Kordia sp. SMS9: one gene and its partner. The protein of the gene in region 1 interacts with the protein of each later gene in a pairwise test. Links are inferred from orthologs where the notes say so. Each region holds a gene or a part of one and is shown in the gene's direction. Other genes may lie near its edges.

Region 1 (16,284 bases):
CAGTTTTTAGCAAACAGAGGTTTTGCGGTTTTACAAATGAATTTTAGAGGTTCTACGGGTTATGGAAAGAAGTTTTGGGAAAGTTCTTTTAAGAAATGGGGACAGGAAATGCAAAACGATATTACCGATGGTGTACAATGGCTGATTAAAGAAGGCATTGCTGATAAAGATAGAATCGCGATTTACGGCGGAAGTTACGGTGGTTATGCGACACTAGCAGGAATTACCAACACGCCCGATTTATATGCAGCAGCGGTTGATTACGTAGGTGTTTCAAACTTATTCACGTTTATGGAAACCATTCCTCCATATTGGGAACCTTATAAGAAAATGTTATACGAAATGGTGGGCGATCCAAATACGAAAGATAGCATTATGATGAGACAAAATAGTCCTGTGTTTCATGTAGATAAGATTAAAGCAGCATTATTTGTGGCACAAGGAGCAAACGATCCACGTGTAGTTCAGGCAGAATCTGATCAAATGGTAAAAGCATTGCGTGATAATGGTGTGACTGTCGAATATATGCTGAAAGAAAATGAAGGTCACGGATTTAGAAATGAAGAAAATCGTTTTGATTTTTACAATTCTATGATCACATTTTTAAATGAAAATATGCGTACCAAAGTGAAAGGATAATTTTTTTATTACGGAATATACTAAAAGAAGCTGTCTCAAATTATGAGGCAGCTTCTTTACTTTTTTCATGGTTGTTATTTCATTAGTAAAAGAATTACTAAACAAATAACAAGTTAAAAGTACATGTCTAAGTTTACTTTTAAAAGGAATCGTTCTTTGAATTTATAAATCATAAGCAATAGTTTTACTTATAAGTAATTGTTTTTTAACAATTTAACCTTTTAAAAAACGAAACTTGTCAACTTTTTAGAAAACTAGTGTTACTTAGCAAATTCCAGCACCTGGACAAGAAATTGTTTCTTGGTTGCATGCAAGATTACAGGTTTGTGTGCCTGGTGGATTCGTAGTTCCTCCTCCAGTACAATCATGTGTCGGACACGCTGAGTCATGTGTTGGACAACAAATTCCTGCGTCTGGACATGATTCTGTTTTAAATCCGCCGACAATTCCGTTTTGGATTCCTAATTTAGAAATGGATTTCTTGTTTAATGCTAGACTTTTTAAATTTCTTTTTTTCATGGTAGTTTTATTTATATTAAATTTCTTACTTAATTTACAAATAAAATCTGTAACACAAAAGTATTATCAAAAAAAAGCGCATTATCAATAGTTTGGCAATGCGCTTTGTATATGTATGAGAAATGAACTTACGCCATTACTTCTGCTACTTTCTTTCCAATTTCTGCTGGCGAATCTACTACATGAATTCCACATTCGCGCATAATTCTCTTCTTTGCTTCTGCTGTATCATCAGCTCCCCCAACAATTGCTCCTGCATGTCCCATGGTACGTCCTGCGGGTGCGGTTTCTCCTGCAATAAAACCAACAACTGGCTTTTTGCTTCCGCTTGCTTGGTACCATTTAGCCGCATCTGCTTCTAATTGTCCACCAATTTCACCGATCATTACGACACATTCAGTTTCAGAATCGTTGATTAATAATTCAACCGCTTCTTTTGTGGTAGTTCCAATGATTGGATCTCCACCAATTCCGATCGCAGTCGTAATTCCTAATCCTTGTTTTACTACTTGATCCGCAGCTTCGTATGTCAACGTTCCTGATTTAGAAACAATTCCTACTTTACCTTCTTTAAAAACAAATCCTGGCATGATTCCAACTTTTGCTTCTCCTGGCGTAATGACACCTGGACAGTTAGGCCCTACTAAACGACAGTCTTTATTTTCAATGTATGCAGCAACTTTTGTCATGTCAGCTACAGGAATTCCTTCCGTGATCGTGATGATTACTTTAATTCCCGCATCGGCAGCTTCCATAATCGCATCGGCAGCAAATGCTGGCGGCACAAAAATGATAGTTGTGTCTGCTCCTACTTTTTCCACAGCTTCAGAAACTGTGTTAAAAACGGGTTTGTCAAGGTGTGTTTGTCCACCTTTTCCTGGCGTTACACCACCAACTACGTTAGTTCCGTAGGCAATCATTTGACCTGCATGAAATGTTCCTTCACTTCCTGTAAATCCTTGAACAATTATTTTTGAATCTTTGTTTACTAAAACGCTCATTTGATATTTGTTTTTTGGCTGAACAAAAATAGTTTTTTCTAAAGTATTTGTAAAGTATTTTTTGAGATTTATGTATAAATACTTTTTTAGAGAAATAAACTACTTGTCTTCTAGTTTTTCTATGCGTGCAATCAATTCAGGTATTTGACGAATTGACGCAATTTCTTTGTATTTTTTTCTAAAATCATCTGCAGGAGTTCCGAAGTAGCTTTTTCCACCTTCTAAGCCTTTGCTGACTCCAGATTGTGCCGAAATCACGGTCTTTGCTCCTATGGTGATTCCGCTTGTAATTCCTACTTGTCCCCAAATCGTTACTTCATCTTCGATGACGACACAACCTGCGATTCCTGTTTGTGATGCGATGAGACATTTTTTTCCAATCACAGTATCGTGTCCCACATGTACTTGATTGTCTATTTTTGTGCCTTCTTTGATCGTCGTATCGCCAGTCACACCTTTGTCAATAGTACATGATGCTCCTAAATCTACATGATCTTCTATAACAACTCTTCCGCCAGAGCGTAATTTATCAAAACCTTCGGGACGTTTTTTATAATAGAAAGCATCTGCTCCCAAGACTGTCCCTGAATGAATAGTGACATTGTTTCCGATAACCGTATTGTCATAAATTGCTACGTTTGCGTGAATCAGACAGTCGTCTCCAATGGTTACATTATTTCCAATAAAACAGTTTGGCTGAATCAGTGTGCGTTCTCCGATACGCGCCGATGGTGCAATGGGCGATGACGAGTTTTGAAACGGTCTAAAATGTTTTGTCAACACATTGAAATCTCGAAAAGGATCCTCCGAAATTAAGAGTGCTTTTCCTTCTGGGCAGTCCACTTCTTTGTTGATGAGTACAATTGTTGCTTTCGACTCCAACGCTTTGTCATAATACTTTGGATGATCTACAAAAACGATATCACCAGCTTCTACAACGTGAATTTCATTCATTCCATGCACTGGAAAGGATGCGTCACCCACAAACGATGTGTCAATGATTTCAGCAATTTCTTTTAGTGTGTATAATCTAGGAAATTTCATGTATTCGTGTTAATTTTTACATAAAAAAAGCGCAATGTACATTATTGCGCTTTTTTAATTATTATTCTTTTATACGTTCCATATAGGAACCTTTTTCTGTTTCAATTTTAATTTTGTCACCTTCATTGATGAATAAAGGTACATTTACCCTTGCGCCTGTTTCAACCGTTGCAGGTTTTGTTGCATTGGTTGCGGTGTTTCCTTTGACGCCTGGTTCTGTGTGTGTTACTTCTAAAATAACACTTGCTGGCATGTCTACTGATAATGGCAGACTGTCTTCAGAATTGATCAGAATTTTTACATTTTCACCTTCTTTTAGTAAATCTGGCGCATCTAAGGCAGATTTTTGAAGCGTGATTTGGTTGTAATCAGAAGTGTTCATAAAGTGAAACGTATCTCCATCACTGTATAAGTATTGAAATGTGTGTGTTTCTACACGTACGTCGTCTATTTTGTGTCCCGCAGAAAATGTATTGTCTATCACTTTCCCTGTCGTAACACTTTTTAGTTTTGTGCGCACAAATGCTGGTCCTTTTCCTGGTTTTACGTGTAAAAATTCTATGATTTTAAAGATGTCGTGGTTGTAACGAATGCACAATCCTTTGCGAATATCTGAAGTACTTGCCATGTTTTATTTTTTAATTTGATGTAATGTATCCTTTCATGATTCCTCTGTGTGAGTTTTTGATGAATTGTAATATTTCATCGCGCTCAGTAGTGGCTGCCATTTCTGCTTCAATGATTTCAGCAGCTTGGGTATTGTTGTAATTTTTTTGGTAGAGAATTCTGAAAATGTTTTGAATTTCTCGTATTTTTTCGGTGGTGAATCCGCGTCTGCGCAATCCAACCGAATTGATTCCGACATACGATAATGGTTCACGTGCAGCTTTTACATACGGTGGCACATCTTTTCGCACCAACGATCCGCCTGTAACAAACGCATGATTTCCAATGGAACAAAATTGGTGTACGGCCGTCATTCCCGCAAGGATGACATAATCGCCTACTGTAATATGTCCTGCCAAGGTACTGTTATTCGAAAATATACAGTTATCACCCACAATACAATCGTGTGCAACGTGGCAATACGCCATGATGAGGCAGTTTTTCCCAATTTTGGTTTTCATACGATCTGTAGTTCCTTTGTTAATGGTTACACATTCTCGTATGGTAGTATTGTCTCCTATTTCAGCAATGGTATCTTCTCCTTGGTATTTTAAATCTTGTGGTGGTGCTGAGATTACCGAACCTGGAAAAATATTACAGTTTTTTCCAATTCGTGCTCCTTCCATAATGGTTACGTTGGACCCAATCCAAGTTCCTTCTCCAATGATGACATTGTTGTGAATGGTTGTAAAAGGTTCTACAACAACATTTTTGGCAATTTTTGCACCTGGATGAACGTATGCTAAAGGTTGATTCATCTACTACTTTTTAATTTATATTTTGAAATTGATCGTAAATTACACTTTTTTTTGGAAGTGCTATTTTTTTACAATGTCTTCTTCTTTTTTACGTGCGATTTGTGCCATCAACTCTGCTTCTGCTACGAGTTTTCCATTGGCGTACGCATACGCTTGCATGTGACAAATTCCTCTACGAATTGGCGTGATTAAATCGGCTTTGAATATGAGTGTATCTCCTGGAACTACTTTTTGTTTGAACTTTACTTTGTCAATCTTCATAAAGAAAGTTAAGTAGTTTTCAGGATCTGGCACTGTACTTAATACGAGAATTCCTCCTGTTTGTGCCATGGCTTCTACTTGTAAAACTCCGGGCATTACGGGCGCTCCTGGGAAATGCCCAACGAAAAATGGTTCGTTCATCGTTACATTTTTCACACCAACCACATGACTATCAGATAATTCTAATATTTTGTCGATGAGTAAAAATGGTGGCCTGTGCGGCAACATTGTCATGATTTGATTGATGTCCATTAAGGGCGTTTGATGCAAATCGTAACTTGGTACTTTGTTGCGCTTTTCTATTTTGATAATTTTGGACAGTTTTTTTGCAAATTGTGTATTTACAAAGTGTCCTGGTTTGTTGGCGATGACTTTTCCACGAATGCGCGTTCCTACCAAAGCTAAATCGCCAATAACATCTAGTAATTTGTGACGTGCGGCTTCGTTAGGATGATGCAATGTAAGATTGTCAAGTATTCCATTGGGTTTTACCGCAATGTCATCTTTGCCAAAAGCAACTCGCAGTTTGTCCATCGTTTCTGGAGATAGTTCTTTATCTACGTATACGATCGCATTATTTAAGTCGCCACCTTTGATAAGTCCGTGTTCTAATAACATTTCCAATTCATGTAAGAAACTGAATGTTCTGGAGCTTGCAATGTCTTTTTTGAAGTCAGAAATGTGTTTTAAGGTAGCATTTTGCGTTCCTAATACTTTCGTGCCAAAATCTACCATCGTTGTTACTTGGTATTCATCCGATGGAATGATGGTGATTTCGCTCCCTGTTTCATCGTCAATATAGGAAATGACATCTTTGACAATATATTCTTCGCGTGGTTTTTCTTGTTCCACGATTCCTGCTTCTTCCAAGGATTCTAAAAAGAATTTCGCCGAACCATCCATAATTGGCGGTTCAGAAGCATCTAATTCTATAACTATGTTGTCAATTTCCAATCCTACCAATGCCGCTAAGACATGTTCGCAGGTTTGAATTTTGACGCCGCGCTTTTCTAAAACTGTTCCGCGTTGCGTATTTACTACGTAATTTGCATCTGCTTCAATGATTGGATTTCCTTCGAGATCCACTCTGACAAATGTGTATCCGTGATTTTCTGGTGCAGGCTTAAAGGTTAAGGTAACTTCTTTTCCTGTATGTAATCCGACGCCTTTTAAAGAAACTTCTTTGGCAATGGTCGTTTGTTTAACAATAATTTCACTCATTGTCGTTTATTTTTTTTTCGAGTTGATTGACTGTTTTTGCAAGTTTTGGTAAGTTTTTAAAGTATACATACGATTTATTATAATCGCCGTAATTTAGTGCTGGAGAACCTTGCAGTGTTTCTCCATCTTTTACATTTCGTCCAATTCCAGATTGCGCTTGTATGCGAACATTGTCACCAATGGTTATGTGACCAACGATTCCAACTTGTCCACCGATCATACAGTTTTTCCCTATTTTGGTAGAACCGGCAATTCCTGTTTGTGCCGCAATAACGGTATTTTCTCCAATTTCTACATTGTGTGCAATTTGAATTTGATTGTCGAGCTTTACACCTCTTTTGATCACTGTAGAACCTAAAGTGGCACGATCAATCGTAGTTCCGGCACCAATATCTACATGCGCTTCAAGAATTACATTTCCTGTTTGTGGCACTTTTTGGTATTCTCCTTTTTCATTCGGCGCAAAGCCAAAACCATCTGCGCCCACAATAGCGCCACTGTGAATGACACAATTGTCTCCAATGACTGATTCCGAATATATTTTAGCTCCTGCAAAAATGATCACGTTGTTTCCAATCGTTACATTGTCGCCAATATACGCGTTTGGATATACTTTTACATAATCACCAATTTTTACATTTTCGCCCATGTATGAGAACGCTCCAAAATACAATTCTTCTCCGTACGAAGCAGAATTTGAAATAAACGTCGGTTGTTCTACACCAACTTTATTCATTTTTACTTTGTTGTAATATTCTAGGAGTTTGGAAAATGATTTGTATGCGTCTTCGACTTTGATAAGCGTAGTCGTTAGTTCTTCTTCTACAGTAAAGTCTTTATTTACAATGGTTATGGATGCTTGTGTACTGTAAATGTACTGTGTGTATTTAGGATTTGCTAGGAAAGTTAAAGAACCTTCTGTGCCTTCTTCTATTTTAGAAAGTTTAGATACTTCCGCTTCTGGATTCCCAATAATGTCCCCTTCTAAAATACCTGCTATTTGTGTCGCTGTAAACTTCATTCCCGCAAAAGTATAAAAAAAGTCCTAAAGTTTGTCTTTTGGGTAACATATATAATATTTTGTCACGGGTTTTGAGAGTGCTTTCAAGTTTAATTGGTCAGAAGCTTTGACAACATCTTGAATTTTTCCCGATTTTAGTAAGATGTTTATGTTCTGACTTGTGGTGTTGTAAGCTTGATTGAAAATTTCGCCCGAAAACACAAAATACGCCGCTTCTTGCTTGCTAATGTTGTGTTTTTCCATGAGATTTTTTGTCTCGTTCTGAATTTTTTTCGATGCGATTTTTTTGTTTTTGATTTTGATGCGCAATAAATCGCGATTGATGATCATTTTGCAGAGATTGGACAGCACAAAATCGTCTTCTTCCATCCATTCTTTCATGGCGGAAATAATATCGTAATCGTCTAATCGGGCAAACCGATCTAATACTTCATCAGTAAAGTCTTCAATAGAGATTTCATGCTGAATGAAAAAAGATAATGCCGCACTTGCGTGAAGATTCGCGCCTTGCAAGGTCAATTCTTTCGCTCGTTTCAACACTCTGATCAGCAATTGTTCCGCGACCAAACTTGTTTTGTGCAAATAGACTTGCCAATACATTAATCGTCTTGCTACCAGAAACTTTTCAACCGAATAGATGCCTTTTTCTTCAATGACCAATTCGTCATCAACCACACTTAACATCGTGATGATTCGTTCTGAATTGATGTTTCCTTCCGCAACACCTGTGTAAAAACTATCGCGTTTTAAATAATCGGCTCTGTCCATGTCAATTTGCCCAGAAATGAGCTGATACATGAATTTTCTCGGATAGTTTCCTTTAAATATTTCGATGGCAAGCGTTAAACTTCCGTTAAATTCAGTGTTTAATCGTTCCATGAGCAACAACGAAATTTCTTCGTGATGTACACTATTCACAATACTGTGTTCCATAGCGTGTGAAAATGGCCCGTGACCAATATCGTGTAGTAAGATGGCAATAAGCAGGGCGTTTTCTTCTTCAAGAGAAATCTCAACACCTTTAAAACGAAGTACTTGAACTGCTTTTTGCATTAAGTGCATACAGCCCAACGCATGATGAAAACGCGTGTGATGCGCTCCTGGATAGACCAAATATGACATGCCCATTTGTGAAATTCTGCGTAAGCGTTGAAAGTATTTATGCTCGATCAAGTCGAAAATGAGCGGATTTGGTATTGTAATAAATCCGTAAATTGGATCGTTTAAAATTTTGAGCTTGTTTCTAGTATTCAAAAGTTTGTTTTTAGAATCAGCACAAATATAAACACAATACAAGACACCTTACTAACAATTTATAAAATATAAGATTTACATGAGTACATTCAAAATTCTTTGGGTTGATGACGAGATTGATTTGTTAAAGCCACATATTCTCTTTTTACAGAAAAAAAATTACGAAGTTACCACGTGCACAAGCGGAACGGAAGCAATTGAAATGATTGACGAAGATCGCTACGATATTGTCTTTTTGGATGAAAATATGCCAGGTTTGACAGGAATTGAAACATTAGCAGAGTTGAAAGAGAAGCAAAATAACCTTCCTGTCGTGATGATTACCAAAAGTGAAGAAGAATATATCATGGAAGAAGCCATTGGCTCTAAGATTGCCGATTATTTGATAAAACCTGTGAATCCGAATCAGATTTTATTGAGTTTGAAGAAGAATTTGGATCATTCACGCTTGATTTCAGAGAAAACGACTTCCAATTACCAACAAGAGTTTCGAAAGATTGCGATGGACATGTCGATGGTGAATTCGATTGAAGAATGGATTGAGTTGTATCAAAAGTTGATTTATTGGGAATTGCAGTTAGAAGATATTGAAGATACGGGAATGTTTGAGATTTTGGAATCGCAAAAGAATGAAGCCAATGTGCAATTTGGAAAATTTATTGATAAAAATTACCCAGATTGGTTTGGCAATGAAGAAGCGCCTATTATGTCGCACACCTTGTTTCGTGAATTGGTGGTGCCTGAAATTAGCAAAGCGCAACCGACGTTGTTAGTTGTGGTTGATAATTTACGCTACGATCAATGGAAAGCGTTTGAACCCATCGTAAATACACATTACAAAAAGGAGAAAGAAGTACCGTTTGTCAGCATTTTGCCAACCGCGACACAATACGCACGAAATGCTATTTTTTCAGGATTGATGCCATCGGACATGGAGAAATTACATCCTGAATACTGGAAAAACGATACCGAAGAAGGTGGAAAGAATTTGCATGAAGATGATTTCTTAAAAGCGCAATTAAAGCGTTTGGGACTCAACATCAAGCATGAATATCATAAAATCACCAGCTTAAAAGGCGGTAGGAAGCTCGCAGATAACTTTAAATCGCAAAAAGATAATGATTTAACAGTTGTGGTTTATAACTTCGTAGACATGCTCTCACACGCGAAGACTGAAATGGAAGTTGTGAAGGAATTGGCTTCTAATGATAAAGCCTATCGTTCGTTGACACAGAGTTGGTTTAAAAATTCTCCTTTGTTAGATATTATTCAGCAATCGCAGCGTTTGGGTTTCAAATTGATTATTACGACCGATCACGGAACCATCAATGTAAAACATCCTTCAAAAGTTGTGGGCGATAAAAACACCAGCTTGAATTTGCGTTACAAAACAGGAAGAAGTTTGACATACGAGCAAAAAGATGTCTTGGCGGCTAAAGATCCGAGAACCATTCACTTGCCAGCAATTAACATGAGTAGTTCCTTTATTTTTGCGAAGACGGATTTATTTTTTGCCTATCCAAACAATTACAATCATTATGTAAGTTATTACCGAAACACCTACCAACATGGAGGAGTTTCTTTGGAAGAAATGATTATTCCGTTTGCGGTTTTATCGCCAAGATAATGTCATAAATTAAGGTTGAACAAGTGATTTTATTAGCATTTAGAGATTTTTTACTAAATTTGGAGAAAGCCTCAAAAATAAAATTCGAGTGAAAAAGGAATACCATCTTTCTCAAATTGATGAGATTGCCAAAGCTATTTTAGCGGAATCTAAGTATAAAATTATTGCCTTTCATGGAGAAATGGGTGTTGGAAAAACCACACTTATCAAAGTACTAGCCAAGCAACTTGGTGTAAATGAGTTGACTAGCAGTCCGACGTTTTCTATTGTAAACGAATATCGCACACCGACCGATATTTTATATCATTTTGATTGCTACCGAATGGAAAATGAAGAAGAAGCCTATGATATTGGCATTGAAGATTACTTGTATAGCGATGCTTGGTGCTTTATAGAATGGCCAGAACGCATCGAAAATATATTGCCAAGTGAAATTACAAAAGTGAGAATTGACAAAATTAATGAACAATTGCGCGCAATTCACCTAAAAAATTGAACATTTTACCGAAAACTAGAAACTATAACCTGAAAATAAACCTAGAAAGACTGACAAATACGTGACTTTTGTACTATATTGAATGAAAATTCTTATAGAATACAAAATAGAAAAATTGATAAAAATACGGAGAAAATAAAATATAGTAATTTTCTGAAAATCATTGCTTTAGTTAATAAGTTTGCTACATCGTAAAACTAAAACCTAAAACAAAATGAAATTAAGAAACTTTTTATTCGCAGCAGTCGTATTAGCATCAGTAACATTTGTGTCTTGTAACCCAGATAGCATTGCAGACGAAGATAACCCATACCAAACAGAAGAAGGAATCGATAAGGACAAAATATCCATTCCGGGGCAAAAAAAATAATAAGTTTGCATACAGGAGAAATATTATTTCTAATACTATAATTGTAGTAATCATAGCAATAACGCCTTATTTATTTCAATTATATGAATATGTCCCAGAAGATACTAACGAATGGAAAACCGCATTTTTCACATTAAAAGACAACAATTATTCTGATGTAAAAACCCTCGTTTGGGTTAGCATGAGTAAAGCTATCCCCTTATTATTGATGATTATATGGTTTTTCACTTGCAATAAATGGTGGTATCATGTATTATTAATTCCAATGTTTATGTTTGGATTTCAATTATTTACAGCAATAAACAATAAATCAGGAATTTTAGATGTGGTTGAAATTTATTGGTTAGTTCCTATAATGATGATTGTAATACCCTTTGTCTATTTAATACGAATAAAATTAATGGATAAGTTAGTACACGGAATTGATTTAAAAAAGATAGATGCAGAATTAGAAGAATATGAGCGAAAGGAATTAGAACAATTAAATTCTGCCACAGAAGTAAAAAAATAAGAAGTTCATTGAAATACAATTAATATACTATTTTCTATGTATTGCGTTCATTTTAGATAAATCTAACAAAAGTACATAGAAAATATATTATGCTTTTTTTAAAGGTAACATTTGGATATTCAATAAGTTTGACCCATCGTTAAACTAAATAATCTAAATTAAAATGAAAACTAAATTCTACCTTTACCTATTAGCAGCCGTATCGTCAATTTTATTTGTATCTTGTAATCCAGATAGTATTGCTGATGAAGACAACCCATACGAAACAGAACAAGGAGTTAAAAAAAGTGAAATCACTGAAAACATGGTCGGTTAGAAAAAAACTTATCGTAGATAGTATCATAATTTTAATCATTGTAAGTTCACCTTTCTTGTATTATCTTTATGAGTACTCTCCAGAAGGAAAAGTTTGGGATACACCCTTTTTCACAATAACTAGTAATGGCTACAAAAACTTATACATATCCTTTTGGATATATCTAAGTAAAATTGTTCCTCTTTTAATGTTTATCTTATGGTTTTTGACATGTAAACATTGGTGGTATCATGCAATTTTAATACCGATGGCTATGTATGCCTTTCAGTTAACCAATGCATTGTATAAAAACCAAGCTAACATTGATGAAATTGAAATTTACTGGCTAATACCTATTATGATGGTTATAACTCCAATTGTTTACTTAATAAGGTTAAAACTGTTTGATAAATTAGTATTAGGCATAGATTTAAAGAAAATTGAAGCAGAATTGGATGAATATGATCGAAAGGAAAATGAATCGCAACACAAAAATGACATAAAATAATTCGTATATTCGCGAAAATACTTACGTAAAAAATACAAAAATATATATTTTCTACGACTCTTGTTAACAACACTCCAAACTAACAAAAGTACGTAGAAAATATATATTGCTATTTTTCTGATAATTAGTTGGTTATTAAATAAGTTTGTACCATCGTTAAACTAAATAACCTAATTAATCAGATGAAAACTAAATTTTACTTTTACTTACTAGCCGCTTTTACATCAATTTTATTTGTATCTTGCAATCCAGACAGCATTGCTGATGAAGACAACCCATACGAAACAGAACAAGGAGTCAAAAAAGATAGGCACATTCGCCCTTCTAACGGGTAGTATAATAGCAATATTAATTGCTATTACACCCTATATATTTTATTCATATCAAAGTTTCCCTGAAGAAAAAACATGGGAAACTTTTTTATTTACGTATGAAGCCAAACATTATAAAACTGTTGATTATGCAGTTTGGATTTTTATGGGTAAAATAGTTCCATTAGTGCTACTCATTTTGTGGTTTTTTACATGTAGGGATTGGTGGTACCACGTGATCTTGATACCTATAGCTATGTATGTTTTTCAATTATATAGCGCAGTGAATGATGATTTAGAATATCATGATGAAGTTGAAATTTATTATGTCATACCTATTATGATGATTATAGTTCCTATCGTATACTTTATTAGAATTAAACTTTTCGATAAATATGTTTACGGTATTGACCTTCAGAAAATTGACGCCGAACTCGCCGAATACGAACGAAAAGAAAAAGAATTGCTAGAAGAAAATAATAACTAGTTTTTTAACTTCTTTTTTATTTGTAACTTCATGTTTTAACCAATCGTAATGCTTCATGGCTGAATCTTTATCACCTTTCACCAAACAACAATTACTTCCGCAAGAAGAAACGCTCGAAATCTTAAAACATAAGAAAGAATTATTTATTGGAATTCCGAAAGAAACCTCATACCAAGAGAAACGCGTTTGCCTAACTCCCGATGCAGTTGCCGCAATTGTAGCACATGGACATCGCGTGTTGATAGAAAGCTGCGCAGGAAAAGAAGCTAATTTTTCAGATAAAGAATATACGGAAGCTGGCGCCGAAATTACCAATGATACGCAAAAGGTATTCTCCTGCCCTATTGTGCTAAAAGTAGAACCGCCAACACTAGAAGAATTACAATTACTGAACCAACATACGATTTTGATTTCCGCTTTGCAAATTAAAATTCGTTCCAAAAAATATTTTGAAATTTTAGCCAGCAAACGTGTCACAGCGTTGGCTTTTGAATACATTCGTGATGAAGATGGCACGTATCCAGCAGTACGCTCATTGAGTGAAATTGCAGGAACAGCTTCCGTGTTGATCGCTTCTGAAATTATGGCAAATGTCAACCGTGGAAATGGTTTGATGCTCGGTAATATCAGTGGTGTTCCACCTGCAGAAGTCGTGATTCTCGGTGCTGGAACTGTTGGAGAATTTGCCGCACGTTCCGCTTTAGGTCTCGGTGCAAATATTAAAGTGTTTGACAACTCCATAACGAAACTTCGAAGAATTCAAACAAATTTAGGAACACCAATTTATACCTGTACGGTGCAACCGAAAAATTTACTGAAAGCTCTAAAACGTTGTGATGTATTGATTGGTGCCGTTCGCGGAAAAAACAGATCGCCAATTTTAGTCACGGAAACGATGGTTGAAAACATGAAAAAAGGTGCTGTCATTATTGATGTCAGTATTGATATGGGCGGCTGCGTAGAAACTAGTGAAATTACGACGCACGACAATCCAACGTACGAAAAACATGGCGTCATTCATTATTGTGTGCCCAATATTCCTGCAAGATATTCTCGAACTGCTTCAGTATCAATCAGTAATATATTTACACCTTATTTGCTAAAAATTGCCGAAGATGGCGGATTGGAAAATTCGTTGCGTTTTGACAAAGGATTGCGAAATGGTTTGTACTTTTACCACGGAGTTCTCACGAATAAATCAGTTGCCGAATGGTTCGATTTGCCGTACAGAGACATTAACTTATTAATTTTTTAATACATGAATAGCAGTCTTTTAAGACGTTTTGGATTTTATTTTGCCGGATTGGCCATCGGGTTAATTTTGTTTGCTTTTTTAGTAAAAGGTCGTGGCGTAACGTGTGAATTTGATTATTTGCCAAATGCCCGAACGTTAAAAAATATTCGAGTGAAAGAACGCCGTTTTTCTCCTGAAATTCGTCAACTGATGGATAATAGACAAATTGATACTACCGAAATTTCAAATATTCTGAAAGATGGCGATGTCGATTTCTCCAGAAGCAAAGCAAAAGTTGATGCCGATACCTGTAAAGTATACATCATTGAAGGAACACTTCGAAATAAAGATATTGAATTAACGGTTCATAATTGCGATAGTACAGCGTTGATCAAAACTATCAAAATGATGAATTAAACAATTGAAAATCAACTACTTTAGTTCATTTCCATAAATATCAAGCTCAATTGCTTTTCCTTTTCCAAAAGCATTGACTTCTTGCAATTGTGTTTCTTTATCGCCTACCACTAAATAGAACATCTCATTTTCTTGAATATGTGTTTTAATCATATTTTGGAAATCTTCAAGAGACATATTGACCAATTCTTCTTGCTCTTTTTCTAGAAAATCGTCTGCTTTTCCGTAGGTGCTGATTTGCATCAAAATTCCTAATTTCGCTCTTAATTCTTCATAATCTTTCGCACTACTTTTTACGATTTTATTCTTAGTAATCGCTACTTCTTCTTCGCCAAATTGATTTGAATAATTACGCACCAAACTATCAATAATTTTTAAAGAAGGTAAGGTAGCATTGGCACGAACACTCGTTTGAATGATAAATGGTGCTTTTTGTTGTAAACTTTGTATAAACGAATACGCTCCGTATGTATAGCCTTTTTCAATACGTAAGGTTTGAAACAAACGTCCGCTCGATCCACCTCCCAAAATTTGATTGGTATATTCTAAATTATTATACATCGGATCGTTTTCCGACAAGGCCAATTTTCCAGCATAAATAACCGATTGTTTCGCACCAGGAAAATCTATAAAGAATAGTTTCCCAGCTTTGTCTTGTGCTGGCAATTCGTACGTTGGTATGTTCACTTCGGTAGATTTCCAATTGTCACCTAAGTCTGCAAGCGATTTCATAGCTTTCGCTTCACTGACAGCGCCTGCAACATGAACATTGGCGACACTTGCGGAAATATTAGTTTCATAAAATGTTTTTAAGTCATCCAAAGAAATAGTTGAAATGGTTTCTGTACTTCCTACAATCGGAACTCCTAAAATATGATCGGCTCCATAAATTAGTTTTCGAAACGATTGATACGCAATGGTTCTTGGATTCGCTTCTCTTCCTTTTAAACTCGTCAACATTTCTTTCTTTAATCGCTCAAAATCTGTTTCATCCCAACGAGGTTTCAATAAAATTTCTTCCACCAAAGCAATGGTTTTATCAAAATTTTTCGCGAGACAACTTCCATAAAGAGTCATGCTTTCATCTCCAGTACCAATACTGATGGAAGCTCCTAACAATTCGATCGCTTCTTCCAACTCTGTCGCTGTTTTCAGTTCGGTGCTTTCTTTCAACAATCTTCCTAAAAGTGTAGCTGTACCTGCTTTATCAATCGGATCCAAATAATGCCCGCCATCAAGGGTAATCGTGAAAGAAACTAATGGAACTTCCTTATTTTCAATACCATATACGCCAATTCCGTTGGACAATTTACGTTTCCATACATCTGGAGATTTAAACAAAGGCAATTCGCCAAATGCTGGCTCAGAACGATCGTGTTTGGTTACTGTTTTTTCGTATTGTGCTTCTGCGCCTTGTCCAACTTCTTCATTCGACTTTCCTTGTACAATTTCTTCTTGATATACTTCGGCTTTTTCCGAACCTTTCATCACCAAATCTATTTGCCCTTTCGGAACAAAAGAAGTCATCACATAATTTTTCCCTTTGATGTATTTGTTATACACGCGAATCACATCTTCTTTCGTTACTTTGTTTGTCAGTTCCGCTTCTTTAATGACATGTGCAGGATCATTTGCATATTCGTT
Region 2 (16,255 bases), 3.9 Mb from region 1 along the record:
AACACAGGTTCTGGTCAACCTGGTCAATCAGCAACAATTATTATTCGTGGTCGTGGATCTTTAAATGGAGACATTGAGCCATTATTCGTAATTGATGGTGTACCAGTAGATCAAGATAACTTTAGAAGTTTAAACCAAAATGACATCGAAACTTTATCAGTTTTAAAAGATGCGGCAGCTACAGCAATTTATGGAAACAGAGGTGCTGGAGGTGTAGTTATCGTAACAACGAAAAAAGGTAAGAAAGGATCTGGAGTAAACATTCAGTACAGAGCACTTTATGGTGTAGCTGTAAAGCCTAAAACAAGATTTCAGGTAATGAATACTACACAGCTTTTAACTTGGCAAAGAGATTTATTACCAGGTACACAATTTGGTGATGGTCAATCTGATGCGCAAATTGCTAGAATTGCTGGACAAGCAAATACTAATTGGGAAGATATTTTCTTCCAACAAGGAACTACGGTTTCACACGAATTAAGTATTTCTACAGGTAATGAAAATACAAGTTCATATACATCTATGCAATACTTCAAGCAAGAAGGTATTACTTTAGGTAGTGATTTAACACGTTTCTCTTTCAGAAATAACTTTAATGGAAGTTCTGAAAATAAGAAATTTAACTATGGAACTACATTAACGTTGAACCGTTCGGTAAGTAACTTTATTGTAGATGCTGCCAGAGGAAACAACACAGGTGGTCAGTTAGACAACCCGTTCATTGTACCTTACATTGGTAATCCATACATGAGCCCATACAATCCTGACGGAAGTTTAAACATTTTCGGTACAAGACGAAGTGGAGCTTTAAATGATGATGGTACTGTAGGAGATCCTAATGGATTCTTAAACACGCCTTTCTTAGCATTAAACACTGCACGTTTAAATACTGACCAAGAAACTGAATTTAAAGCAGTAGGTAGTATCAATGCAGATTACAACTTTGCAAAGAACTTGACTATTGGAGGACAAATTGGTATTGACTACACGAATATTGAGTTATTACAAATTACTGCTCCAGGAAGTATTAGAGGTTTAATTACTCCTAACCAAGGATCTGAAGTAAAAGGTGATCAAGCTGAAACATACTTTAGAGATGCTAACTTCATCTTAAATGCTTATTTAAGATACCAAAATGATATCACTGACAAATTGAGCTTATCTGCTTCTCTTTATGGTGAGTACAACTATTCAAACACTCAATCTGCTGGATTTAGAGCATTTGGTTTGAATCCTGCATTACCAACTTCATCTGCTGGTTTTACTAGTGGTAACACACAAGAAGGTGAAGACGAAAACGGAGATGGAATTTTAGATGCTGCTACAGAGCTTGCATTGAACTATGTGCCAACTGTATTTTCATCTGAAAGCGAACTAGCATTAGCATCTATCTTTGGTACGTTAGATTTAGATTATGATGGTAAGTATGGTTTCTCTGGAACAATTAGACGTGACCAAACTTCACGTTTCCCTAAAAACCCTACAGGTACATTCTGGTCGGTTGCTGGTCGTTGGAATATTGACAGAGAAGATTTTATGAGCGATGTTGATATTATCAACGCTTTAAAAATTAGAGCTAGTTACGGAGTTGTAGGTAACCAAACAGTTGGTGGACGTTATCAAGGACTTCAAACAGTATTTGCTGATCCAACAAGTTACCAGTTAGGAACTGGGTACGGTTTAGGAGGATTAGTTGATGAAGAAATTCAGTGGGAAACAACAAACCAATTGAACGTTGGTTTAAGTTTTGGACTTTGGAATAACAGATTATCTGGTGAATTTGATTACTATGACTTCTTAACAGATAGATTATTTTCAGACGATGCGCCTTTATCTGTTGCACAAACTGGGTATAATACAGTAATTACAAACATCGGTAGTATGAGAAACTCTGGTGTTGATTTACAACTTGCATATGACGTATTAAGAAAGTCACAAACAAACCCTTGGGCTATTACTGTTCGTGCAAATGGTAACTACAACAAAAACAGAGTGGAAGAATTACCAGTTGGATTTACAGGAAACACACTTCGTGTAACTGAAGGTCGCCAAGCATTTACTTGGTTCGACGTAAGATGGGCTGGTGTAGATCCTTCAAATGGTCAACCACTTTACTACGATATCGACGGAAATATTACAAACGTATTTGATCCAAGCAATGCAGTGTATTTAGATAAAAACTTTGATCCAACATATACTGGAGGTTTTGGAGCTGATATTTCATACAAAGGTTTTGCATTAAATGCTTTATTTTCTTTTGCTGCTGATAGATGGAGACGAAATGGTTCTTTAGCTATTGTTGAAGATGCTTCGTTAGCAGGATTTGCGAATCAATCTGTTACGATGTTAAATGCTTGGACAACTCCAGGACAAGTAACTGATATTCCTAGATTATCTTTCCAAGGACGTGCAGAAGTTGGAGATCGTTACATTGAAGATGCATCTTTCTTACGTTTAAGAAACCTTTCTTTATCATACACAGTTGATTCTAAAATTTTAGAAAAAACAAATGTCTTTTCAGGAATAAGAGTTTTTGTACAAGGTACTAACCTAGTTACATGGACTAAATGGAGAGGATTTGACCCAGAAGGTAACCAATCTGGAGGATTCTTTGACTATCCTGTACCAAGAACATTCTCTTTAGGATTTGACTTAAACTTTTAAAAAATAAAAAATAAAATGAAAAAATATTTTCTAATACCAATTATTGTCACCTTACTATTTACAGTAAGTTGTGATGATCAATTAGAACGTTTTCCCGTAGACACTTTAGTGGAAGAGACTGCTTTTCAAAGTGTATCTGACTTAGAAAACGGGCTTCGCGGATCCATCAATAGTATTAACCGTGGCGGTGGACAAGGAAGTTTACTTGCCTTTAACTCTATTTTTACAGACAATTGTAAAGTTGGTGTAGACAATGGTGGACAACAGATCGCTACTATCAACCAAATCTTAAATTCACAAGGTGGTGATCAAGGTACATGGACTGATAGATATAACGCTATTAACAACTTTAACCGTCTTTTAGCTGCAGCTAGCACTATTGCTCCTGGAGTTGGAGAAGAGTTTTCTTATGATAACATCTTAGCTCAAGCGTATGCATTTAGAGCTTATCTACACTTCAACTTATTAGAGTATTATGCAGAAGATTTGATGAATGATTCATCATTAGGTGTATATTATCAAAATGTAGTAGCTACTTCTGGATTCCCAGCAAGACAAACTGTTGGCGAAAATTTAACAGAAATTGAAAATGATCTTACATTAGCAGCAAGTTTAATGCCTTCAAGTGCAATAGACCCTAATTATGCTACACAAGAATTCATTACATTCTTACGAGCTAGAATTGCATTATATACTGGTGATTACAATACCGCTATTGCAAATGCAACTGAATTAATCAATACCAATACATTAGCAAATCAAACACAATATGCTGCTATGTTTGCTGGAGACGGTGATAGTACTGAAGTAATATTTAAATTTGATAATGTACAAGGAAACAATGCTTCTATCGCTTTCAACTGGATCTTTACAGGTACAGGTGGTAGCTTTATGGAAATGTCTAACGGATTATTCCAAGCATTCTCTCCTGGTGATATTCGTCGTGCTGTAAATGTAGATCCTGAAAGTAATCCTGGTGATAGTCCAGCTTTACTAGTAATTGGGAAGTATCCGCCAAACGCTGATACTAACTACATCAACGATTACAAAGCGATGAGACTTTCTGAGATGTACTTAGTTAGAGCAGAAGCACATGCTAGAAAAGCAGCTCCTGATTTTGCTGCTGCTGCTGCTGATATCAGTACACTTAGAACTGCTAGATTTGGTTCTACACAAAATGTAGCTACATATTCTTCAGTAACGGATGCTATTACGAACATCAAAGCTGAAAGAAGAATTGAATTATGTTTCGAAGGTTTCAGATATTTAGATATTAAGAGATACAGAAATATTTTAAATACAGGAGTTGAAAGACTTCCTGTTGATTGTGAAACTGTTCCATGTTCATTGCCTGTTTCTTCTGAGAAATTTACATTCCCAATTCCTCAATCTGAAATCAATGCAAATCCTAATATGGAGCAAAACTCTGGATACTAATAAATTAAAAAAAATATAAATGAAAAAATTTGCAATATTATTTATTGGAGCTCTTTTTCTACTTACTTCATGTGAGGAAACAGAATCACCAATATACGATCAAGGAAGCCAGCAAACGCTCGTGAGTTGGGGAAGCCCTTCAACTAGCGTTGGTGTATTTCCTGGTCAGACAGTAAATACTACTATTGAAATCAATGCTAGTAGACAATCAACTGTTGAAAGAACTGTAACGATATCTGTAAGTGAAGAATCATCTTCAGCAGCAGCAGAAAACTATATTATTCCTACATCATTTACAATCCCTGCAAACACATACTTTGCATCATTTGATGTAACTATTACGGATGCTTCACTAGGATTAACACCAAGTACAATTGTTTTGAACTTGGATACTGTTGACGATGGAGGAAATACAACAACGAACATACATACAATTAGTGCGTTTGAATTAGCTCCATTAACTGGAGAGTACCTAATTGAGCAAACATCAGCATTGATTGATGGTCCTACATTAGCTACAGGAACAGTTGTAGAAGTAAATTATGTATCTTCTACACAACGTTCTTTTGATACTGCTAACTATCCTAATTATTGTAGTACACCTAACACATTTACATTTGACTTAGTTGGAGGTGTTACTGGAGAGATTGTTGTTCCTGTACAAAATAGTAACTGTCCATGTTCAAGTGGTGCTAACTGGTTTGGACCTGCTGATGGACCAAACGAAACGTACGACTTAAATGATGATTCAGTATTCTTTGTAACGTTTGCAGATGATGTACAAGAAGACTGTGGTGCTGTAGCTGACACAACTTATAGATTTACTAAACAATAATAATTTTTAATAATTATGAAACATATTTTTAAAATAATATACTCAACGGTCATTATTGCAATAGTGATGTCGAGTTGTGCCTCAGATTCGGAGACTTCAAGATTCCAAGACAATCCGGAAACAGGTTGGGTAGAATTTAGAGCTGCTGCAACTACAAGTGGACAAACTGTGACAAACCTTCAAATTCCTGTATCAATTGAAGTTCCTGTATATCCAGAAGGATTTAGCATTAGCTATTCTTTTGAAGCAGTACAAGGTGATTTTACACAATTTGTACTAAATACTACACCAGCGCCATTATTTATTGATCCATTAGAAACCACTAGATCTCCAAATATTTCTATTGATTTAATCAATATGAATATTGGTAGAGATTTCGTAACATCTTTTGATATTGTAATGACAGCAGTAGATAAAACTGGAATCACTTTAGGAAACGGTGAAGAAAGTATTTTGAGACACACGGTTACGATTCCTTGTTCTAATCCTCCTATAACTCCTAACAACTACTATGTTGGAGATTATACAATAGCAGATGTTAGTGCAACAATCGGACCTGGAAACGGAACTGAAAACTTTGCTGGTGGTACAGTAACGTTAGCAGTTGATCCAACAAACCCTAACAGAAGAATCTTTACTGTTGGAGCTTTGCCTGCGTTTAACGGACAGTTAGAGCAAGTAGTAATTGAATTTACTACGGACAATGTTGCTATCTTAGCAGAGGTTGTTGATCCAAGTTTAGCATGTAGTGCTGCTGGCCCATACATCTTTACAACAGATGCAGCTGGAGTACCATGGGATATTTGTAGTGATCAAACAATTACTATTCCTTACACAGAAGATCCAAATTCATCTTGTGGAGGACCATTCCCAGCTTCTTTTAGCTTGACTAAGAATTAATCATAGATTAACGCTATTATACTTAAAAACCACCCAATTGGGTGGTTTTTTATTTTATATTTGCCCCATGCAAAGTAATAACACACAAATTTTTGGTATAAGAGCTATTATAGAGGCGATAAACTCTGGTAGCACCATTGACAAGGTTTTTATTCAAAAAGGGCTTAGAGGTGACTTATTTAATGAATTGGACCAGCTTTTGCGTAAAAACGCAATCAGCACATCCTTTGTTCCACCAGAAAAACTAAACAGACTCACAAAAAAGAATCATCAAGGTGTGATTGCCTTGATTTCTCCTGTTGAATTTTATGACCTTGATTCTCTAGTGTTATCTGTCATAGAATCAGGAAAAACACCCACCTTTCTAATTCTTGATCAACTTAGTGATGTTCGTAATTTTGGAGCCATTATTAGAACCGCTGAATGCACAGGAGTTGATGGAATCATCATTCAGAAAAAAGGAGGCGCACCTGTTAACGCAGACGCCGTAAAAACTTCTGCAGGTGCCATCTTTAAAATACCAATTTGCAAAGTAGATCACATCAAAGATGCTATTTACCATTTGCAAAGTTCAGGCATACAAATTGTCGCAGCCACTGAAAAAACAGAACACAACGTATATGATGTCAATTTTACAGTTCCAGTAGCAATTGTGATGGGTTCTGAAGGAAAAGGCGTTTCACCCTCTATCCTAAAAATTGTAGATCACAAAGCAAAATTACCTATGTATGGTGAAATTGCTTCCTTGAATGTTTCTGTGGCGTGTGGCGCGTTTTTATATGAAATTGTACGACAACGTTTGGACTAATTATTCTTCCTCAGAAGATGTCGTGCTACTTACATAAATATAATTTACTTTGATAGTAGGTTGCAAAACAGGCTGCTCCACTACTGCTTCATCCTCAGGTAATGTTTCCATAAAATTTCCGTTTTCATCAAAATGACGCATAAATGGATCATCATCTGGCACAAACTCCTTTTTCTCCCATTCGTAGGTTTCTTTGGCATACACGACAGGAAGAAAAACTGCCAATAAAAATCCTGTGATGAATCCTCCCAGATGCCCTTCCCAAGAAATATGTGGTTCTATCGGAAACAAATACCACAACATTCCGCCATATACAAACATAATGATCAATGAAACTGCCACAAAACGATAATATCCTGTAATAATTCCCTTGAAAAAGATAAAACTCATCAACACATAAATAAAACCACTGGCACCAATATGATTGGCTTCTCTTCCTATCAACCATGTGATGATTCCTGAACCGAACAACCCCACAATAAAAATAGTCCAACGTTGCGATCTGTAAAAATAAATAACAGCCGCACTGAGTAAAAACAACGGAATGGTATTATTCCACAAATGATTCAAACTTCCGTGAATAAATGGGCTAAAAATGACACCGCGCAAGCCTTTTAATGTTCTTGGGTACACGCCGTAATCATTGAAACGAAATCCAAAACGTACTTCACTCCAATACACCAACCAAATTGAAAAAATAAAAATAAATGGAAGTAACACCACTGCTGGTGTGAAAATAAAAGGGTGTTTTTTAGAACTCATAGCAGTTATTAGTCAAAAAATTAGCCAAGATTCGTTTGCATGAAAAATTGTCATAGCCACGATTCTGTTGCTATTATTAAGGTTTTTCCTCAAAAATACTATGGCGAACGCATATAACTATCTGATTATTAATAACTAACTTAAATACAACTTAAAAAACCAACACCATGAAAACACAATCAACACTTACAGTTTTACTATTGCTTTTACTTTTTTCGTGTAGTCCCGAAGAAAATACAAGCGATAAAATCATTCAAGGAAATAATGTGAAAACCTTATATGATTTTGACAATTATGGCATATCTCATAACCTAGCGATGGATCATATTGCTACGATGCCAAACTTTAATACTGCATCTTTGGAAGATATTTTCTACTTTGCTGATACGTATACCGATGCCTATTTGGATAATTCTTGCCAATGCAATGATTGGCAAACACATGAAACACAAATGGACATGATAGAACAGCTACAGGAAAACATGAACAGTGCTTCCAGTATTCTTGTAAATATGAATGTCATCACACCACAAGAAGTACCACTAACGGATATGCTCTTTACCATTTTTGACAATGCAGTTTCTCTTCAGAATAATTCCTATAAAAGCATTCAAGAATTTACTGCCGAAATTGAAGCTCTTGAAAATTTTGTCTTCAACAATTACACGATAATATATGATCCTGTTGCAAAAACTGGAAATTATGCGGCTACTATTTTAGGAGCATGTAGCATTGCCAAAAATAGTTACAGCTATTGGGTCACTGCAACACTTAATAGCGCTCATTCGTGGAACTATCGCTTAACACAATTAAATCCAGCTACTAGAAACGGCAATACCATATCGCCAATACAAAAAGGTATTTTTGGTGATATCTGGCGTGGTATAAAAAGAGCTGGAGCTGACGTTGGAGGTTTTATAGTAGGTGGAGATTGCGGCGGTATCTTAGATGGAAGAGATTTAGGATGCGCAATAAAACACGCCAAAAAGAAATCTTCAGGCGTACGCAGATAGCATCATAATTTAAAAAAGCACATCAGTCAACTACTTCGGGGAAAGCATCGGAGCATTTAAATCTCGATTATCGAGTAACTTGTTTTTTTGTAGTTGCAATATCTTCTGGATACTTCTAATGCATAGTTTGGATAATTGCCTTATTTTTACAGCATGAGTGAACCACTAGCTGAACGCATTCGTCCAAAAACATTAGAAGACTACATCAGCCAAGAACATTTGGTTGGAGAAACTGGTGTGCTTACACGCCAAATACAACAAGGAATCATTCCTTCGCTCCTGCTTTGGGGACCGCCAGGAACAGGCAAAACAACGCTGGCAAATATTATTGCCACCACTTCGGATAGACCTTTTTATACGCTTAGCGCGATTAGTTCTGGAGTAAAAGAAGTTCGGGAAGTCATTCAGCGAGCAAAACAAGACAATGGTTTATTTACCACCAAAAACCCAATTCTTTTTATTGATGAAATTCACAGATTCAGCAAATCGCAGCAAGATTCGTTGTTAGGAGCCGTTGAAAAAGGTTGGGTAACATTAATTGGAGCTACGACCGAAAACCCCAGCTTTGAAGTCATTCCTGCATTATTGTCGCGCTGTCAAGTATATGTATTGAATCCTTTCGGGAAAGAAGATTTGGTAAAATTGCTACAACGCGCCATCAAAGAAGATACAGCACTTTCCAAGAAACAAATTACACTCAAAGAAACAGAAGCACTTTTGAAACTTTCTGGCGGTGACGCACGAAAACTATTGAATATTTTTGAACTATTAATCAACTCCGAAGGAACTGACGAAGTCACCATTACAAATGAATTAGTGCTAAGTCGTGTGCAAAAAAACACGGTTTTATATGACAAAACGGGCGAGCAACATTACGACATTATTTCAGCATTTATCAAATCCATTCGTGGAAGCGATCCTAATGGAGCTGTCTATTGGTTAGCACGGATGATTGAAGGCGGCGAAGATGTAAAGTTTATTGCACGGAGAATGCTTATTTCTGCGAGTGAAGACATCGGAATTGCCAACCCAACAGCTTTGGTGATTGCTACGAATACGTTTCAAGCAGTTTCTATCATTGGCTATCCAGAAGCGCGTATCATTTTGAGTCAATGTGCAGTATACTTAGCGACTTCTGCTAAAAGTAATGCTTCGTACATGGCAATTAAAAAAGCGCAAGCTTTAGTCAAAGAAACTGGCGATTTGTCGGTTCCGTTACACTTGCGAAATGCGCCAACAAAGTTAATGAAAGATTTAGGCTATGGCGAAGATTACAAATATTCACACGATTACAATCATAATTTCGTAGCACAAGAATACTTGCCTGATGAAATTTCCAACACAAAAATATATGATCCTGGAAGCAGTCCACGAGAAAAAAGTCTCCGCGATTTCCTGAAAAACCGCTGGAAAGATAAGTATGATTACTAAAGTACTATCATGACTGCAACACTTATCCTTTTTTGTGTAAACTTAATTGTTGTATGACAATTTTATCATCATCTTTTCTAGATAATTCGAGTTCAATTGCTAGTTTTAAACTATCTTGAAGTGTCCAAACAAATGTTCTGCCATAAAACCCACTAGAAAAAACTAAATCACCTTCTCCAATCTTATTTTTTAGTTCCTTGAATGTATCTCGATACTGCAATCCAAAGGGTAGTTTCCCTTTAAAAGATTTGTGTTGCCAACTCTCTTTTTTATAATTATTAAGAAAAATTACATCAATAATACCCAGACTATCAATTCTAATTTGAATTCCATCGTCTTCATATACATAATCTTTTTTTTCTTTCGAGAAATCTCTAATTTCTAATTTGCCTAACTCTTTACTATATGTCCGTACTTTTTTAGAATTGATATCAACACCAATAAATTCATACAGATTTTGATTGATAAACTTTTCACTTTTAGTCGTTTGTACATCAGTGTTCTTGGAAGAAGTTAAGGTTGTTCTCGTTTTTTGTGTACACGACAAAAATATACATAGCAAAAAGAGGTGTAAATATTTCATTACATAAAGAGTTGATTACTTACTATTGCCTTTTCAAAAAATACTTTAAAACTTAACATTCAACACCTTCTTTTTAGTGCCGTTGCCTGACGTTTTTGACAAAATCCATTTGCCATTTTCTTTGTACACCGTAGCGTCTTGCCCTTTGACCAAATACACATTAGGAACGCCCGATTTTAATAAAATCATCACCACTTTTGGTGTACTATCTACCAATTGATAGCCGTTTTCAATTGGTTGCGCATACAAAACATCTTTTTTACTTTCAGTAGTTGCCATTTCTTTTTCCTCAACTTCCTGAACTTCTACCACTTCTTCATCTCCTTCTTTGAACGTAACTGGTTCCATAGATGTTGGATCTGATACTGTCACTTTCTCGGAAGTTTCTTCGACAACTACTGGCGGTGGTGGTGGCGGAATAACTTTCTTTTCCTTTGGTTGATAAGAATAATTCTTAGCTTCAATCGCTTCAAAAGCACTGCGTATCGTTAAATTATACGCCTTTGCATATTCCTTCACTTTAGTACGTCCAAAAGGTGTTTCCAACACTATTTGATTGGAACAATCGCGCAAAACAATGGACGTTTTGGTCATAAAAATACTAGACTCATTGTTGATATCAGCGTATAAAGCCATACAGCGATCGTTTCCTAATTCCGCAGGAAAATCTTCATTATCATACAATACCTCAAAACCTTCTTTTTTAAATAAGTGACGCACCAACGTATTTACGCGGTATTTATCGTGTTTTTTTAAAAAGTCAAATTTATACGGAACAACTACATATTTATATTGATTCAATTCTTGTGAAAAACAAGAACATGTGATAAAAAGGAAAAGAACACTCGCCAAAAAACGTTTCATCTGTGTATGGTATTAGGTTTTGTTTATCTATAATTATGCTCCAAATTAAGAATTTTATTGGAATACGCTACTTTTTCTCCATCGGAATGACATAATTGAAGCCTAATTGTACAGAAGCGTAATTAGATTGCGCCAAATTTTGATATTCCAAAAGATTATCTGCCATAATGTAAAAGTTGATATTTCCAATATGTGAAGACAATCCTACTCCAATATTTGTTCGTGAAAAACCATCTACTGTATACGTCACTTTTCCACTTAAAAAAGGAAACAATCGTCGGTAATAAAAGGCAGAAAGTGACAATTGCGGTCTGCGCGAACGTCCAATCGCAAATAATTGCATCCCAACTTCGTTTAAATAATCGCCATCATCCGCAGTACAATTGCATTCTTTGTCCATTTTTTTTCCATAACGATACGATGCAGAACCATTGATTTTTGGCGAACGCCAAGCGATGTAATTATTGGAAATGGTATCTAATTCGAATAAATCTTCAAAATTATCCGTAATTTCTTGCCAGTATTCGTCTGCCGTTTGTCCAGAACCATTGTTGGGAAAGAGCGGGTTGACACCTTCAAAGGTATATTCGCCTTTTAGGGTATAGGTTTCCACATCTTTGGTGTGATAAATAAAGCCGAGATCTTGTATGCTTCCCGTGATTGTCCATTGTTCTTTGGGATGATATGTAAATCCGAAATCGGCTCCCAAACCTAAATTTCCACCAAAAAGTACGCGTTTGCGCAATTCTTTCACTGCTTCTCGGTTCCAATCGTTTTGTCCGTCGTTATCCAAATCAATTAAAGACGCATAGCCAGAGGTTTGGAGCTCTAAATCCAAATCAAACGTATGGTCGTAAAAGTTATTGGTTCCTTCTGTAGTGATGAAACTTCCCCTGTTATTGGTCGATTTAAAATTGAGCAAACTCGAATAGATTTTCCCACGAAAACCATAGGTCCACTTTTCATTCACTTTGGTTGTAAGCCCAACATGCAATACCGAAAGCAATTCGCCTTTCCCATTCAAATCACTCAAATCAAATTCGCGACCAATATTACTTTGATTTCCTTCATACGCCAAAATTGCATAATCTCTCGGATAGTAAAAATGAACATCCAATTCTTGATACAAACCAAAAGACACATATTTATTGGGCGCATACGAATTTCCATACGCAAATCCGCCACTCAAAATTTCCAATTGTTGATTGATGGTGAAATAATCATTTCGATCCAAATTAAACACCACACGACGCAACTTTTCATTAAAATTGACACCATTATCGGCAAACAAATCATACACGGTAACGCCAGAAGCGCCAGCACTTGCATGAATGTGTGACAACAACGGAACGCCTACATGCCATTTGTAGTTTACTTCCGCGCCAGGATTGAGTAACAACGATTGCGGAATGTCTGTAAAATTATAGAGCAATTGTTTGTTTTGCGCAACAATTACACACGAAAATAATAGCAATATGAAACTGAGTTTTTTCAAAGACTGCGCACGTATTATTCGTTATCAATTAAAAAGAAAAGCGTTGCTTTTGAACGCATACCAATAGCTCCAAGACTGTTATCATCTAACGGAATTCCTGAGGCACTTGGAAACATACTCAACACCAATTCAAGTCGTACAGTACTTTTGAGTTGTTCTAGCAGCACATCTTCAAAGATTTCAGTATGTGTGGTAACGACTTCAGTATTGCCGTCTGGTATCACATCAATTGCAAACGCATAGGTAACTTGATCGTTTTCATCAAACATGATGATATCTGCTCGAAATGTACGATCAATAGAATTGGTGACTTCAAAAAAGAATTCAGTTCGTATTAGGTTATCGCGCAGAAACTCGTCATTAAAAACATCCAACTCCAAATCGTCACCAACGGTAACAATGGCAGTTCCTGTAGGTTCTGAAAATTCGGAAGCATCAAAGTCAAAAAAGATCAAACTTGATTCTACAACGGGCGAAATGGCAATGTCTTCTGCTTGTTCAAAATCTACATCTTCTACACAAGAAACCAACACACATAGCATTAGCAATAAAGAGAATTTTTTGAACATAGCGCGACCGATTTAGTTTTATGTATTGAATTCGTTTACACTTTTTTAATGTACTAAAAGTTTATGCGAAATCATTGAATAATGGAGTATTTTTCAATACCTAAGAAAAGAAAAAAGATTCTTTCTCTAATAACAACTGTTTCTTAAAAAAACGACACTTTTGCGGTTTTATTACAGATATTTTTCAATTTCAGTCAAATCATGTACCAAAGGACAGAGCAAATGTGTGTATTTCTTGTCAAAATCAACATGAATCACATTCATATGTACCTTTAATGCTCCTAAAACATCAGCTTCCAAACTATCTCCTATCATCATCGCGTTTTCAGGAGCAACGTTTGCCAAATCTAAGGCATGTTCAAAAATCTTTGGGTTGGGTTTTTTCACATGCACACTTTCCGAATCCACAATATGTTCAAAGTAGGATAAAATTCCAGAAGCTTTTATTTTTTTGTGTTGCACTTCTCGGAAACCGTTGGTAATGATATGAAGATTGTATTTTTCTTGGAGATTTTTCAACAATTCTTCAGCATATTCAAAAAGATGATTAAAGCTGGATAAATACTGAATGTATTGCTCAGAAAGTGTATTGATCAATTCGTCAGATACTTCAAAATTAATCGCTTGAAACGTTTTCGCCAAACGCTGGTATCGCAATTCTTTTTTCGAAATTTTTTCTTCTCGGAACAATCGCCAGTATTCTAAATTTACGGGCACATACACCGCAAGAAAGCGATCATGATCGACCTCAACCTTGTTTTCGGCTAGTATTTTTTTGAACGTTAACGCGGAGTTTTTTTCAAAATCCCAAAGTGTGTGATCTAAATCAAAGAAAATATCAGTGATGTTCAGCATTGTTATATTTTTTTAACAAATTGATATATAGCTCTTTCCAATCCATACTGCGCTCTGCAAGTACTACATTGTGAAATACCGCTGCAAAAATACCATTTACTTTTTGGACTTCCACTGCCATTTTCATGATTTCATCGGTAAAAACTTCCGCTTCTAAATACCCTGTAAATTCCAAACAAAACGGATGTACGCGCAACGGTGTTTGTATTTCCATGCCAATGTCATAAAAGTAAAACGGATTGCAGGTTCCTGCACGAAATCCAAGCGCATCACGATAGCCCATGGAATAATCTTCTGAAAATTCTAAATCAATTAAGTTTCTGTAGAATTGCGGTACATTCAACATGTTGTGATGTTGTCGCACACGTTTTACAGGTTTGTTGATCGTAGTATTGAGTCGCTTCTTTTCTTTTTTCAATTTTTTGGCTTCGGAAAAAGAAGCATACGATGCCAACAGTCCAACTTTGCTATAATCCGACACATTTTTAATCAAGCGAATGAACTCATTTTTATAGATCGATACATTGTGATCGTTCGTAGAATAATCGCCAATTTGAAAGAAATAATACGCTTTTGTGTTGTATACTTTGTGCAGTGCAATTAGCTCGTCAAAATTGTTGAATGGATCGTCGCGCATACCTAGTAATACCGCGAAACGTTCTATGAAACGTGAAAATTTAAACCGAACAATATCTGTAGCAAATCCACCAAGCGTTCGTAGAATTCCACGTTTTTTATATGCATACGCTACCGGAACATTGATCATGGGTGTGTATGTGAATTCACGCTCTTCGGGAACTACGTCTGGAAAGCGATCTGAAAAGATTTTTAAAAACTTCTGACACCAAATATCTACGACAGGAATGGTGAGAAAACCGTGTTTGTATGCCAAACTTTCTGCGGCAGTGTAGCGTCCGTGTTCGTCTTTTACATACGGTAAATATTCTTCGTAGCGACTCAACATGTAGAAACTTGCTGCAAAAATGTCAAAAGGCACTGTACTTTTTTCTCCTGCGGGAAAGAAACAAGGAACTTCATCCCATTGTTGAATCGTAATGTCTACTTCTCCAATACCTTGCTCAAATAGTAAATCGTGACTTCGTACCGAAAATTCGTCGCCCAAAGGCTGCTTTACGTACGACATTTTAACTTCGTTGTGCGCAATAAAGGTTTCTATTTTCGTGGTAAAATCAATAGGAATTCCCAGAATACGTGTCAGTACATGTTTAAATGTATACCGAAGTCTTGGTGTAATTTTTTTGGTGTATACTAACAGCATTTAGAGTAAGTTTTCATCAGCGAAACTAAAATACTCTTTTTCTGTGATAATTAAATGATCTAATACTTTTATATCTATATTTTCCGCTCCCATGCGTAATTTTTTGGTAATTGCTTTGTCAGCTGCACTTGCTTTTAAGGTTCCTGATGGATGATTGTGCGCCAAAATAATGGCAACAGCACCTACTTCTAACGCCGTTTTCAATACGAGACGGATATCGACCAACGTTCCTGTAATGCCGCCTTTACTCAAACGTAATTTTTTTAGCACTTTGTTGGAATTGTTGAGGTACAGAATCCAAAATTCTTCGTGTGGCAATTCGCCAATAATCGGCTGCATGATGTCAAATACCATTTTGCTCGACGTTATTTTTTGGCGTTCTACTTTGGTTTCTATTTGCCTACGTTTTCCGAGTTCTAACGCTGCAATAATCGTAATTGCTTTGACCAAGCCAATGCCTTTGAATTTCTTGAGTTGATCCGAAGATAGTCTTCCTAGTTCGTTCAAATTTCCATCAACAGAAGCTAAAATTCGTTTGGAAAGCGACACCGCACTTTCGTCTTTGCTGCCCAAACGAATTAAAATGGCTAACAATTCCGCATCACTCATTGCTGTTTTTCCTTTGAGTGCTAATTTTTCACGTGGACGATCGTCTTCTGACCAATATTTTATGGATTGAAGGTTTGTCGTATTGTCTTTCATTTCTGATACTATTTCTTTAAAGCTAGTCTTTTTTTGGTTTGAATAGTCAAACGAGTTT

Evidence for each region.
Region 2: the proteins of tsaE (region 1) and rlmB interact in binary tests that used the Escherichia coli proteins (3 or more experiments, as listed by UniProt). The link is inferred for Kordia sp. SMS9 from one-to-one orthologs.

The regions. Positions count from the first base shown.
Region 1 is NZ_CP031153.1:3,958,071-3,974,354, reverse strand. Bases 9,057-11,803 are described here. They hold tsaE (tRNA (adenosine(37)-N6)-threonylcarbamoyltransferase complex ATPase subunit type 1 TsaE), read left to right. Parts: upstream 9,057-10,099; coding sequence 10,100-10,507; downstream 10,508-11,803. Other genes in these bases: KORDIASMS9_RS16805 (hypothetical protein), read left to right, coding at 11,634-11,803; KORDIASMS9_RS16810 (hypothetical protein), read left to right, coding at 10,798-11,388; KORDIASMS9_RS16820 (response regulator), read left to right, coding at 9,057-10,011. Outside these bases: KORDIASMS9_RS16865 (S9 family peptidase), read left to right, coding at 1-639; KORDIASMS9_RS16860 (hypothetical protein), read right to left, coding at 904-1,158; sucD (succinate--CoA ligase subunit alpha), read right to left, coding at 1,287-2,159; KORDIASMS9_RS16850 (UDP-3-O-(3-hydroxymyristoyl)glucosamine N-acyltransferase), read right to left, coding at 2,259-3,203; efp (elongation factor P), read right to left, coding at 3,265-3,831; lpxA (acyl-ACP--UDP-N-acetylglucosamine O-acyltransferase), read right to left, coding at 3,842-4,627; KORDIASMS9_RS16835 (bifunctional UDP-3-O-[3-hydroxymyristoyl] N-acetylglucosamine deacetylase/3-hydroxyacyl-ACP dehydratase), read right to left, coding at 4,688-6,109; lpxD (UDP-3-O-(3-hydroxymyristoyl)glucosamine N-acyltransferase), read right to left, coding at 6,102-7,130; KORDIASMS9_RS16825 (HD domain-containing protein), read right to left, coding at 7,155-8,384; more of KORDIASMS9_RS16820, read left to right, coding at 8,464-9,056; more of KORDIASMS9_RS16805, read left to right, coding at 11,804-12,191; KORDIASMS9_RS16800 (hypothetical protein), read left to right, coding at 12,456-12,989; KORDIASMS9_RS16795 (alanine dehydrogenase), read left to right, coding at 13,045-14,244; KORDIASMS9_RS16790 (DUF4258 domain-containing protein), read left to right, coding at 14,248-14,640; KORDIASMS9_RS16785 (pitrilysin family protein), read right to left, coding at 14,656-16,284. UniProt on the Escherichia coli protein: Required for the formation of a threonylcarbamoyl group on adenosine at position 37 (t(6)A37) in tRNAs that read codons beginning with adenine.
Region 2 is NZ_CP031153.1:93,072-109,326, forward strand. Bases 5,056-7,773 are described here. They hold rlmB (23S rRNA (guanosine(2251)-2'-O)-methyltransferase RlmB), read left to right. Parts: upstream 5,056-5,903; coding sequence 5,904-6,644; downstream 6,645-7,773. Other genes in these bases: KORDIASMS9_RS00435 (hypothetical protein), read left to right, coding at 5,056-5,836; KORDIASMS9_RS00445 (rhomboid family intramembrane serine protease), read right to left, coding at 6,645-7,406; KORDIASMS9_RS00450 (hypothetical protein), read left to right, coding at 7,574-7,773. Outside these bases: KORDIASMS9_RS00420 (SusC/RagA family TonB-linked outer membrane protein), read left to right, coding at 1-2,664; KORDIASMS9_RS00425 (RagB/SusD family nutrient uptake outer membrane protein), read left to right, coding at 2,680-4,101; KORDIASMS9_RS00430 (hypothetical protein), read left to right, coding at 4,121-4,936; more of KORDIASMS9_RS00435, read left to right, coding at 4,952-5,055; more of KORDIASMS9_RS00450, read left to right, coding at 7,774-8,419; KORDIASMS9_RS00455 (replication-associated recombination protein A), read left to right, coding at 8,573-9,850; KORDIASMS9_RS00460 (hypothetical protein), read right to left, coding at 9,873-10,433; KORDIASMS9_RS00465 (hypothetical protein), read right to left, coding at 10,479-11,297; KORDIASMS9_RS00470 (DUF5723 family protein), read right to left, coding at 11,365-12,792; KORDIASMS9_RS00475 (hypothetical protein), read right to left, coding at 12,807-13,361; KORDIASMS9_RS00480 (YjjG family noncanonical pyrimidine nucleotidase), read right to left, coding at 13,533-14,216; KORDIASMS9_RS00485 (polysaccharide deacetylase family protein), read right to left, coding at 14,200-15,495; DNA repair protein RadC, read right to left, coding at 15,496-16,197. UniProt on the Escherichia coli protein: Specifically methylates the ribose of guanosine 2251 in 23S rRNA.